DNA from 4 places in the Janthinobacterium sp. Mn2066 genome. Region 1 is predicted to be linked to each of the others. Evidence: predicted binding sites of a transcription regulator. Region 1 holds the regulator's gene; each other region holds the start of a gene.
The links. Region 1 encodes LexA, which represses DNA repair genes until DNA is damaged. Its sites were predicted from a motif close to ACTGTATNNNNATACAGT; they were not measured.
Positions count from the first base shown of each region.

Region 2: a site for LexA is predicted at 1,335-1,352, ahead of ACL9RI_RS03285 (error-prone DNA polymerase). Genes of this name have one in related genera too.
Region 3: a site for LexA is predicted at 1,069-1,086, ahead of ACL9RI_RS09575 (PA0069 family radical SAM protein). Genes of this name have one in related genera too.
Region 4: a site for LexA is predicted at 1,141-1,158, ahead of imuA (translesion DNA synthesis-associated protein ImuA). Genes of this name have one in related genera too.

Region 1 is NZ_JBMOUF010000015.1:118,713-120,913, forward strand. It holds gene ACL9RI_RS24910 (cystathionine gamma-synthase family protein) at 1-550, shown strand, start outside; gene lexA (transcriptional repressor LexA) at 751-1,389, opposite strand; gene rpsF (30S ribosomal protein S6) at 1,643-2,029, shown strand; gene priB (primosomal replication protein N) at 2,048-2,201, shown strand, end outside.
Region 2 is NZ_JBMOUF010000001.1:740,320-742,520, reverse strand. It holds gene ACL9RI_RS03285 (error-prone DNA polymerase) at 1-1,321, opposite strand, end outside; gene ACL9RI_RS03280 (PhzF family phenazine biosynthesis protein) at 1,430-2,201, shown strand, end outside.
Region 3 is NZ_JBMOUF010000004.1:233,904-236,104, forward strand. It holds gene ACL9RI_RS09575 (PA0069 family radical SAM protein) at 1-1,054, opposite strand, end outside; gene ACL9RI_RS09580 (hypothetical protein) at 1,166-1,345, opposite strand; gene ACL9RI_RS09585 (tRNA-uridine aminocarboxypropyltransferase) at 1,422-2,063, opposite strand; gene ACL9RI_RS09590 (methyl-accepting chemotaxis protein) at 2,172-2,201, opposite strand, start outside.
Region 4 is NZ_JBMOUF010000001.1:712,081-714,281, reverse strand. It holds gene ACL9RI_RS03165 (Y-family DNA polymerase) at 1-481, opposite strand, end outside; gene imuA (translesion DNA synthesis-associated protein ImuA) at 411-1,121, opposite strand; gene ACL9RI_RS03155 (putative Na+/H+ antiporter) at 1,328-2,201, shown strand, end outside.

The DNA of each region.
Region 1 (2,201 bases):
CCAGTACCCGAATATTTTCGAGAATTACAAAAAAGCGGCGCCAGCCCAGTGGGGCATCGCGCAAATCCGCGCCAAGGCCCTGCGCGACTTCGGCGCTTCGCTGGGACCGGAAGCGGCGCACCACATCTCCGTGGGCGCAGAAACCATGGCCTTGCGCATGGACCGCACCTGCTCCAACGCGCTGGCCTTGGCGACCATGCTGGCGGCCGATCCGCGCGTGGCGGCCGTGCATTACCCTGGCCTGGCGGGCCATCCACAGCATGGCATCGCCAGCGAGCTGTTCCGCAGCTATGGTTCGCTGTTCAGTTTTGAACTGAAAGACGGCATCGATTGCTTCGATTTCCTCAATCGTTTGAATCTGGCGATTCCCGCCAGCAACCTGGGCGACACGCGCACCCTGGTGATCCCCGTCGCCCACACGATTTTTTATGAAATGGGCGCCGAGCGCCGCGCCAGCATGGGCATCGCCGAATCGTTGATCCGTGTTTCAGTTGGTATTGAAGACGAGGCGGACTTGCTGGAAGACTTCCGTCAGGCGCTGGACGTATAAAACGTCCGGGCAATAAAAAAGGGCCGCAACAGCCATGTTGCGGCCCTTTTTTGCTCGCGATATGGCAACGTTGCCGCGCCTTCAGAAACCGTAGCGAGCAAGCCCGATATCGGGTTGAGTAGCGCAGCCATACATTCGGTATGGCGAGCAACGGATGCCCGAGAGTGGGCTGCGCAGTGGGTTTATGAAGGTGTGCCCAATCAGTGCCAGCTGCGCATCAGTCCGACTGCGAGACCTTCCAGGGCAAACTCATCTTCCGGCGAGACGGTAATCACCTTGAAGTCCGGGTTTTCCGGGAACAGTTCGATCATGGCGCCAGTCTTCTTGTAGCGCTTGACGGTGACTTCGTCGCCGATGCGGGCCACCACGATCTGGCCATTCTTGGCACTGTCGATCTTTTTGACGGCCAGCAAGTCGCCATCCATGATGCCGGCGTCGCGCATGGACCAGCCGCGCACTTTCAGCAGGAAGTCGGGTTTGGCCGAGAACAGGGCCGGGTCGACGTTGTAGCTCGCTTCCAGGTTTTCTTCTGCCAGGATGGGCGAGCCGGCCGCCACCCGGCCGATCAGCGGCAGGGACATCAGCAGCGCGGCCGGTACCTTGGCCGGCAGCGGTTCGGCTGCGGCGGCGCCGATCAGGCGGATGCCGCGCGACGTGCCGGGCGAAATTTCGATGGCGCCCTTGCGTGCCAGCGCCTGTAAATGCTCTTCGGCCGCATTGGCCGATTTGAAACCCAATTCGGTGGCGATCTCGGCGCGGGTCGGTGGGAAGCCCGTGTTTTCAATCGCGTCCTTGATCAGGTTCAGGATTTGTTCTTGTCGTGCTGTCAGCTTGATCATGGGGTTGGGGGCATCGTGAAATGCTGTCTATATGAACAGTCTGTATTTTTGTACAGTATCGCCGACTATGCAAGTCTATTTCAGGCTTTTTGACGGATTTTCCAGGAAAACTGTCGGCGCGGCAGTGTTGGCGGGCGCGAAACAGGGAATGGTTGAATAGTTTGCCAAGAGCGGTTATAATCTTCGGCTGACCTTCCCACACTCGTCTTGACGCCGAGGTGGGCGATTATCAATCCGACCTGAAGGAGTTTGCATGCGTCATTATGAAATAGTCTTTATCGTCCATCCGGACCAAAGCGAGCAAGTGCCCGCGATGATCGAACGCTACAAAGCCAGCGTAACCACCCGCGGCGGTTCGGTACACCGCGTGGAAGATTGGGGCCGCCGTCAAATGGCTTACTCGATCCAGAAACTGCCTAAAGCACACTACATCTGCCTGAACATCGAATGCGACAACGAGACCCTGGTCGAGTTGGAAACAGCATTCAAATTCAATGATGCCGTGTTGCGTCACCTGACCGTTAAAATGAAGAAAGCTGAAACAGCTCCTTCGCCGATGATGAAATCGGTACAACGTGAAGACGCGGCCAAAAGCCACCGCACCGAAGCACCAGCAGCTGCTCCAGCCGTCGCCGCTTAATTCTTGACAGGACCTGCGCTGAACCAGCTACAAGTTACCGCCATCATTGCCGAGCGCGAAACATTGCGCTACACCCCGGCAGGCGTGCCGATTGTGAATGCAGTATTGCAACACAGTTCGCAGCAAATGGAGGCCGGTATTGCCCGTTTGACCGAGTTTGAACTTGCCGCGC
Region 2 (2,201 bases), on a different contig from region 1:
GCGCCCGGCCGCTATCGCGCAAGGCGCTTTTCGGCCGGTAGCTGATCACCACGGCCGCCAGCGCGGCACGCCCTCGGCCATATTTGGTATAAATATATTGAATCACTTCCTCGCGCCGCTGGTGTTCGAAATCGACGTCGATATCGGGCGGCTCATTGCGCTCGCGCGACATGAAACGCCCGACCAGGGAATTGCCGCGCGCCGGATCCACTTCCGTGATGTGCAGGCAATAACAGACGGCCGAGTTGGCGGCCGATCCCCGCCCCTGGCACAAGATGTCTTGCGAGCGGGCAAAGCGCACGATGTCGTACACCGTCAAAAAATACGCTTCGTAGCCAAGGTCGGCGATCAGTTCCAGTTCCTGCTCGATCTGCTCCTGCACCAGCGCTGGTATGCCCAAGGGAAAGCGGCCGCGCGCACCCGCATACGTTTCTTGACGCAAATAACTGGCTGGCGTGTGGCCGGCAGGCACCAGTTCATCGGGATATTCATACTTCAGGCTATCGAGCGAAAAGCTACATAGCCTGGCGATGCGCAAGGTTTCCGCCAGCGCCTGCGGCGGGTAGAGATTGGCCAGGCGCACGCGCGCACGCAAATGCTGCTCGGCATTTTGCGCCAGCGCATAACCGCACTCGCCCACCGGCTTGCCCACCCGGATCGCGCACAAGGTGTCGAGCAAAGGCTTGCGCGAGCGCACATGCATGCATACATGGCCGACAGCGACCACCGGCAAACCCAGCGCCTGACCAGCATCGAGCACGCTCATGCGGTGCGCATCGTCCTGTGCCCGCTGCAACAGATTCAAGCCTATCCAGCAACGCCCTGGGCCAAAGGTGGCAGCCATCCACGCTGCCTGTGCAGACACGGTTTCCGGCTGTGCCGGATAGCTGGGCAGCAAGATCATCAAACAGCCAGGCAAACCTTGCAAATGAGAAAACCCGGGCGACGGCGCGGCAAAATCGTCAGCCGTCAGCAGATAACGTCCCTTGGCCGCGCGCGTGCGCGCCATGGTGATCAGCTCGGATAAATTGCCATAGCCCTCGCGGTCTTGCACCAGCGCCAGCAAGGACAGACCCGGGCTGCCGTCAGCCTGCGTCAAATGAAAGTGCGCACCGATAATCAAAGGCAAGCCGGCCCGCTTGGCCGTTGCATGGGCCCGTACCACGCCGGCCAAGGAGCATTCGTCTGTAATGGCCAGCGCCTGGTAGCCCAGTTGCACGGCACGCGCCACCAGCTCATGCGCATGCGAAGCCCCATGCAGGAAGCTGAAATTGGTCAAGCAGAATAACTCAGCATAATCCGGTAAGCCTGCGCCCGACATGATGCACCTCAATACTGTATATAAACACAGTATATTATACGCATCCGAAAAGCGACTTTTCGTTTATGCTGAGACCCTACCCCTTAACGCCACCGACCATCATCCACCATGACTGTCCATCTCCTGAAATGTTTCGGCGCCGAAGCTGGCGGCGGCAATCCTGCGCTGGTGGTTGAAAACGACCACAGCAATGAAACGGCGCGCCAGGCCTATGCACTCGAACGCAATGTCAGCGCCTGCGTCTACATCGACCGCCAGCCCGACGGCGCCATCGTGCTCGATTATTTTTATCCGCACACGCGCAGCCCCTTGTGCCTGCATGCGACCCTGGCGGCCACGCATATCTTGCTGGGTGCAGCGGACGCGCCAGAGACCATGACGGTGACGACGGCCATGCGCGGCCAGGCGCTGCGGCTGGTACGCAGCGCCGACGGCTATCTGATCGGCCTGGCGCCGCAGCAGTCGCCCACCGTGAATCTGGAGCGGCATATCCCGTCGGAACTGATGGGCCAGCATATGCACCTGGTGTCGCCGCCCGCCATCGTCTCGGTGGGCAGTCCCAAGCTGCTGCTGGAAGTGGCCGACCGCACCACCCTGCGCGCACTGCGGCCGAACCTGGAATTGATTGCCGACTGGGGAGGCTTAAACAAGGTCAGCGGCTGCTATGTGTATTGCCATATTGGCGATAATCAATACGAAGGGCGCAACTTCAACCATCTCGATCCCGCGCTGGAAGACAGCGCTACCGGCGTGGCGGCGGGCGCACTGGCACTGCATCTGCAACAGTCGCTGAGCCTGTCGCAAGGCCATGTGACGCAGCAACCCTGTTTGATCCAGGCACAATACAAGCCCGGCGAAATCTGGGTAGGCGGCATGGTGC
Region 3 (2,201 bases), on a different contig from region 1:
CGGCCTTTTCAAAGCGCTGGCGTATCAAATCGGCCCAGATACCCTCGCCCTGCATGCGCGCGCCAAAGCTGCTGTCGTAATCCTTGCCGCCACGCATCTCACGCACCCGGTTCATGACCCGCTGGGCCCGTTCGGGAAAGTGCGTTTGCAGCCATTGCTGGAATAGCGGATTGACTTCCCAGGGCAAACGCAGCACCACGTAATGGGCGTGGATGGCGCCCGCATCGCGCACGGCTTCCAGCAGTTTTTCAATTTCCGGCTCCGTCACGAAAGGGATGATGGGCGCAATGCTGACACCGACGGGAATGCCCGCGTCCGTCAAGGTGCGGATGGTGCGCAGCCGCCGCGCCGGGGCCGCCGCGCGCGGCTCCAGCGTACGCGCAATCGCCGGGTCCAGGGTGGTCATGGTGATGGCGACGGCCGCCAGGCGCTTGGCCGCCATCGGCGCCAGCAAATCGATATCGCGTTCGATCAGGGACGACTTGGTGATCAGGGCCACCGGATGCGCACATTCATCGAGCACTTCCAGCACCCTGCGCGTGAGCCGCCACTCGCGCTCGCAGGGCTGGTAAGCGTCTGTGTTGACGCCCAGCGCGATCGATTCCGGAACATAGCCTGGCTTGGCCAGCTCGCGCCGCAGCAGCTCGGGCGCATTCTCCTTGGCGAAAAGCTTGCTTTCAAAGTCCAGCCCCGGCGACAGGCCCAGGTAGCTATGGGTCGGCCTGGCGAAGCAATAAATACAGCCATGCTCGCAGCCACGGTAAGGATTGAGCGACACACTGAACGGCAAATCAGGCGAAGCGTTGCGCGTCAGGATGGTGCGCGCCTGCTCGGCCGTGACTTGCGTCTTCCAGGCGGCCGCTGCGGATTCAGGCGCTTGTCCATCGTCATCCAGCAAACCCCAGCCATCGTCGAAACCGTCCCGCGCATGGACTTCATAGCGGCCCTGCAGATTGGAGATGGCGCCACGCCCCTTGCGCGCCTTGAGCGATGGCGGCGGCAACATGACTTGTCCGGCATCGTAGTCATCGTGCTCTGGAAGGAATGCTTTCATGAACGGCCTCATTTACTGTATATCCATACAGTATACTATGCCGTTGTCAACGCAAGATCAAGGACTGTTCTTCAGCGTTTTATTTGATGTATATCATCTGGAAAACTAACGTCAAGCGGCTTGGGCCTGACGCAGCAAGGACCTGCCGCAAAATTGCTCCATCTGTTCAATTGCGGCCATTGCCGCCGCGTCGGACAAGCCGATGCCGAATGGATAGGCGCCGGCCCTGGTGTGGAACATCAGTCTTGCACCGCCCAGTGTCACCTCTTCTTTGTCAGCCTTGGGACGCAAGAAAATATGCTTGCCGGAAATTATCGCATGCTCTCCAGCGCAAGATAGGGTCGTGGGTATTGATCGCGATGGAACGTCAAGTATTGTCGATAGCAGGCGTGACATAGCTCAACTGCTGCGCCACAAAACCGTCAAACGCATCGATCAGGGGAACAAAGCGGGCTTCCTCATGCTCCAACTGCATCAGGGCATAACAAGTCGCTTCCAGGGTTGATAGCTGGTCCGGCGCATGCGCCTTGCGGATCAAATAGTGCGAAGCGGGCGTATCGCGCAGGGGCAGGCGCGGCAAGCGCTGCAGTTGGGGGTTCAGGTACAGCATCTTGCGGCTCTTGCGCCAGGTGGCGTCCAGCACGACAAGGCGCAATTGCGACAAGTCGTCCAGCACGGCAGGGTCGAGGTCGGGTGGCGGTGCGATGCCCAGGGAACGGTCGCCCGGGGTATCGGGATACAGCAAGACGTTGTACTTGCCTGCGAGCAAGGTATCAAGCTCGTTGGAGGCGAAACTTTCGCCGGTCAGCAAACGGCTGTTGGGCAGGCTCAGGTGCAGCAAACGGGCACTGCCTTTGGCATTGCGTACTTCCAACGGGTGCTGCAGGATCAGCACGTCCACCGTGTGTTGCACGGGAGCTATCCAGCGGCAAATGCAGCTGGAGACGGCGCGCAGGCAGGCTGGGCAGCGTGGACGTTTATTCGGGTCAGGGGTCATGCTGGTGGTCATGGCAGGGCGCTTGCGGTATTTTTAAGCCGCGATTGTAGCGCCCGCACCATGCCGGGGGAGCGTCTCTGCCATTTAAATCTGTCGCAAATCTGCCGCTTAAGCGGGCGATTAAAACTCTTCCCACTCGTCGGCACCGGA
Region 4 (2,201 bases), on a different contig from region 1:
GCGCCAGGCTCGCCATGCCCAGCACCCGGCCAGCGTCCGCGTTCGCCAGTAGCCAGGCGCCCCTTGCCGTCGGCGCGCACGACAGCGTCGCCGTGTAGCCCAACGCGTGCAGGCTGGCCGCGATCTGCCGGCACAAGGCGCGCACGCCGCCGAACAGACGCAGGCTGGCCCCCGCATCGACCAATAAGGTGGCCTCTTCGCCGTGTGCCACCAGCGGCGAAAACTGCAGCAGCGCCAGCGCCACTTCCTGCAAGGCCTGCGCCTCCAGCGCGGGCGAACGCTCGAACAAACGTGCCTGCGGCGCCAGCATCAGCACGCCGCCGCGCCGCATGCCAGGCTTGATCCCCGCCTGGCGGGCCTGCGGCGACAGGGCCATGACTTGCTCCTGCTCCAACACCACGCCGAGCGTGTCAGCCGACCAGTTCGGGCAAAAGACTTCGAGCGGGAGCCGGGGCAGGCAAAGGCCGATCCAGAGACGCATGGCGCTGCAGTAAAGAAGGAGGTTGCAAAGGCAGGAACAGCGGCGCATCGCGCTGCGGTCCCCGGCGTTTGATAAAGCCAATCTCGATGCCGCCGGCTGCCGGGCGCAGCGACAGGCGCAGCGGCGCCGGCGAGGCATCCTGGGCGCCATGCAGTGGGCGCAACATGCAGAACAGGGTATTGCCGCCCTGCGCCGCCAGGTGCAAGCGGCGCAAGCTGTCGCTGCGCACATGTTGCTGCCAGAACAGCAAAGCGCCACAACTGCCGCTGCGCAAGATATTTTCCGCCGCCCACAAGGCATCCTTGCTGCCGCTACTGCGCAGCCACAGCAGTTGCGATGGCGCCAGCCCCAGCGCCGCCAGGGCCAGCGCCTGCGGCGGATGGGGTGGCTGCAACAGTACAATCGGCAAACCATGCAGCTGGGCCAGCGCCGGCGCCAGCAGGCGCAGCTCGCCACACCCCGCTTGCTGCAGCAGCAAGTCGATCAGGCAGCCACCGGGCCAGCCGCCGCCAGGCAGTTGCGCGGACAGCGCGGCAAAGCCCGTGTCCAGGCAGCGCGTGGCCGCGTGGCCCAGTTGCGAGGCACGCCACAGCGATGGGTGCAAGGCTTCCGGCGCGGCCATCAAGGCGGAATGTTGCATAAAAGAATCCAAACAAAATACTGTATGCATATACAGTACTATCCAGTTCCGCTTTTGGCAAGGCTTATCTGCAATCGTACTCGCGCCAGCCCACCCCATAGCGCCGAAAAACGCCGTTTTATGTGGCGTTTGCTGTAACATGGGTGTTCTCCTTACCGCCTGGAAATGCACCGGACGGCTCCCATTTTTCCATAAGGAAAACGCATTTGACTACCATACAATTGATCAGCGCCATCATCTTCGGCCTGGCCCTGCTGCACACCTTCGCCGCCAAATCGTTTGAAGTGCTGGCCCACCGCCACCCCCGCCATGCGGGCTTGCTGCATTTGCTGGGCGAGGTGGAAGTGGTGTTCGGCTTCTGGGCGTTTATCCTGATCATCGTGATGGCCTTCGTGTCGGGCGGCGCGGCCGCCGTCGACTATGCCGAATCGCGCCACTACACGGAACCGCTGTTCGTCTTCGTGGTGATGGTGGTGGCGGCCTCGCGCCCCGTGCTGGACGCCGTGCAGCGCTTGCTCAAGGGCGTGGCGCGCGTGATGCCGCTGCGCACGGAACTGGCCCTGGTCTGGCTGGGCCTGGCGCTGGTGCCGCTGACCGGTTCCCTGATCACGGAACCAGCCGCCATGACCCTGGCAGCGCTGATGCTGGCGCCGCAAATCTTTCGCCCCGGCATCCCTGAATGGCTGAAATACGGCGCCTTGGGCGTGCTGTTCGTCAACGTGTCCATCGGCGGCACGCTCACCTCCTATGCCGCGCCGCCCGTGCTGATGGTGGCCACCACCTGGAACTGGGACAGCGCCTACATGGCGGCCCACTTCGGCTGGAAGGCGGCCGTCGCCGTGCTGGTCAACGCGACCGGCGTGAGCTTGTTGCTGCGCAAATATCTGCACAGCAATACCTCCGACATCAAGCCGAAGGCGGGCGATGTCGAACTGCCGAAAGTGCCGCTGATCATCAGCGTCGTGCACCTGGCCGTGCTGGCTGCCGTGGTGGCGCTGGCCCACCACCCGGTGCTGTTCATCGGCCTGTTCCTGTTCTTCCTCGGCTTCGTGCAAGCGTATGAACGCTATCAAAGCCCGC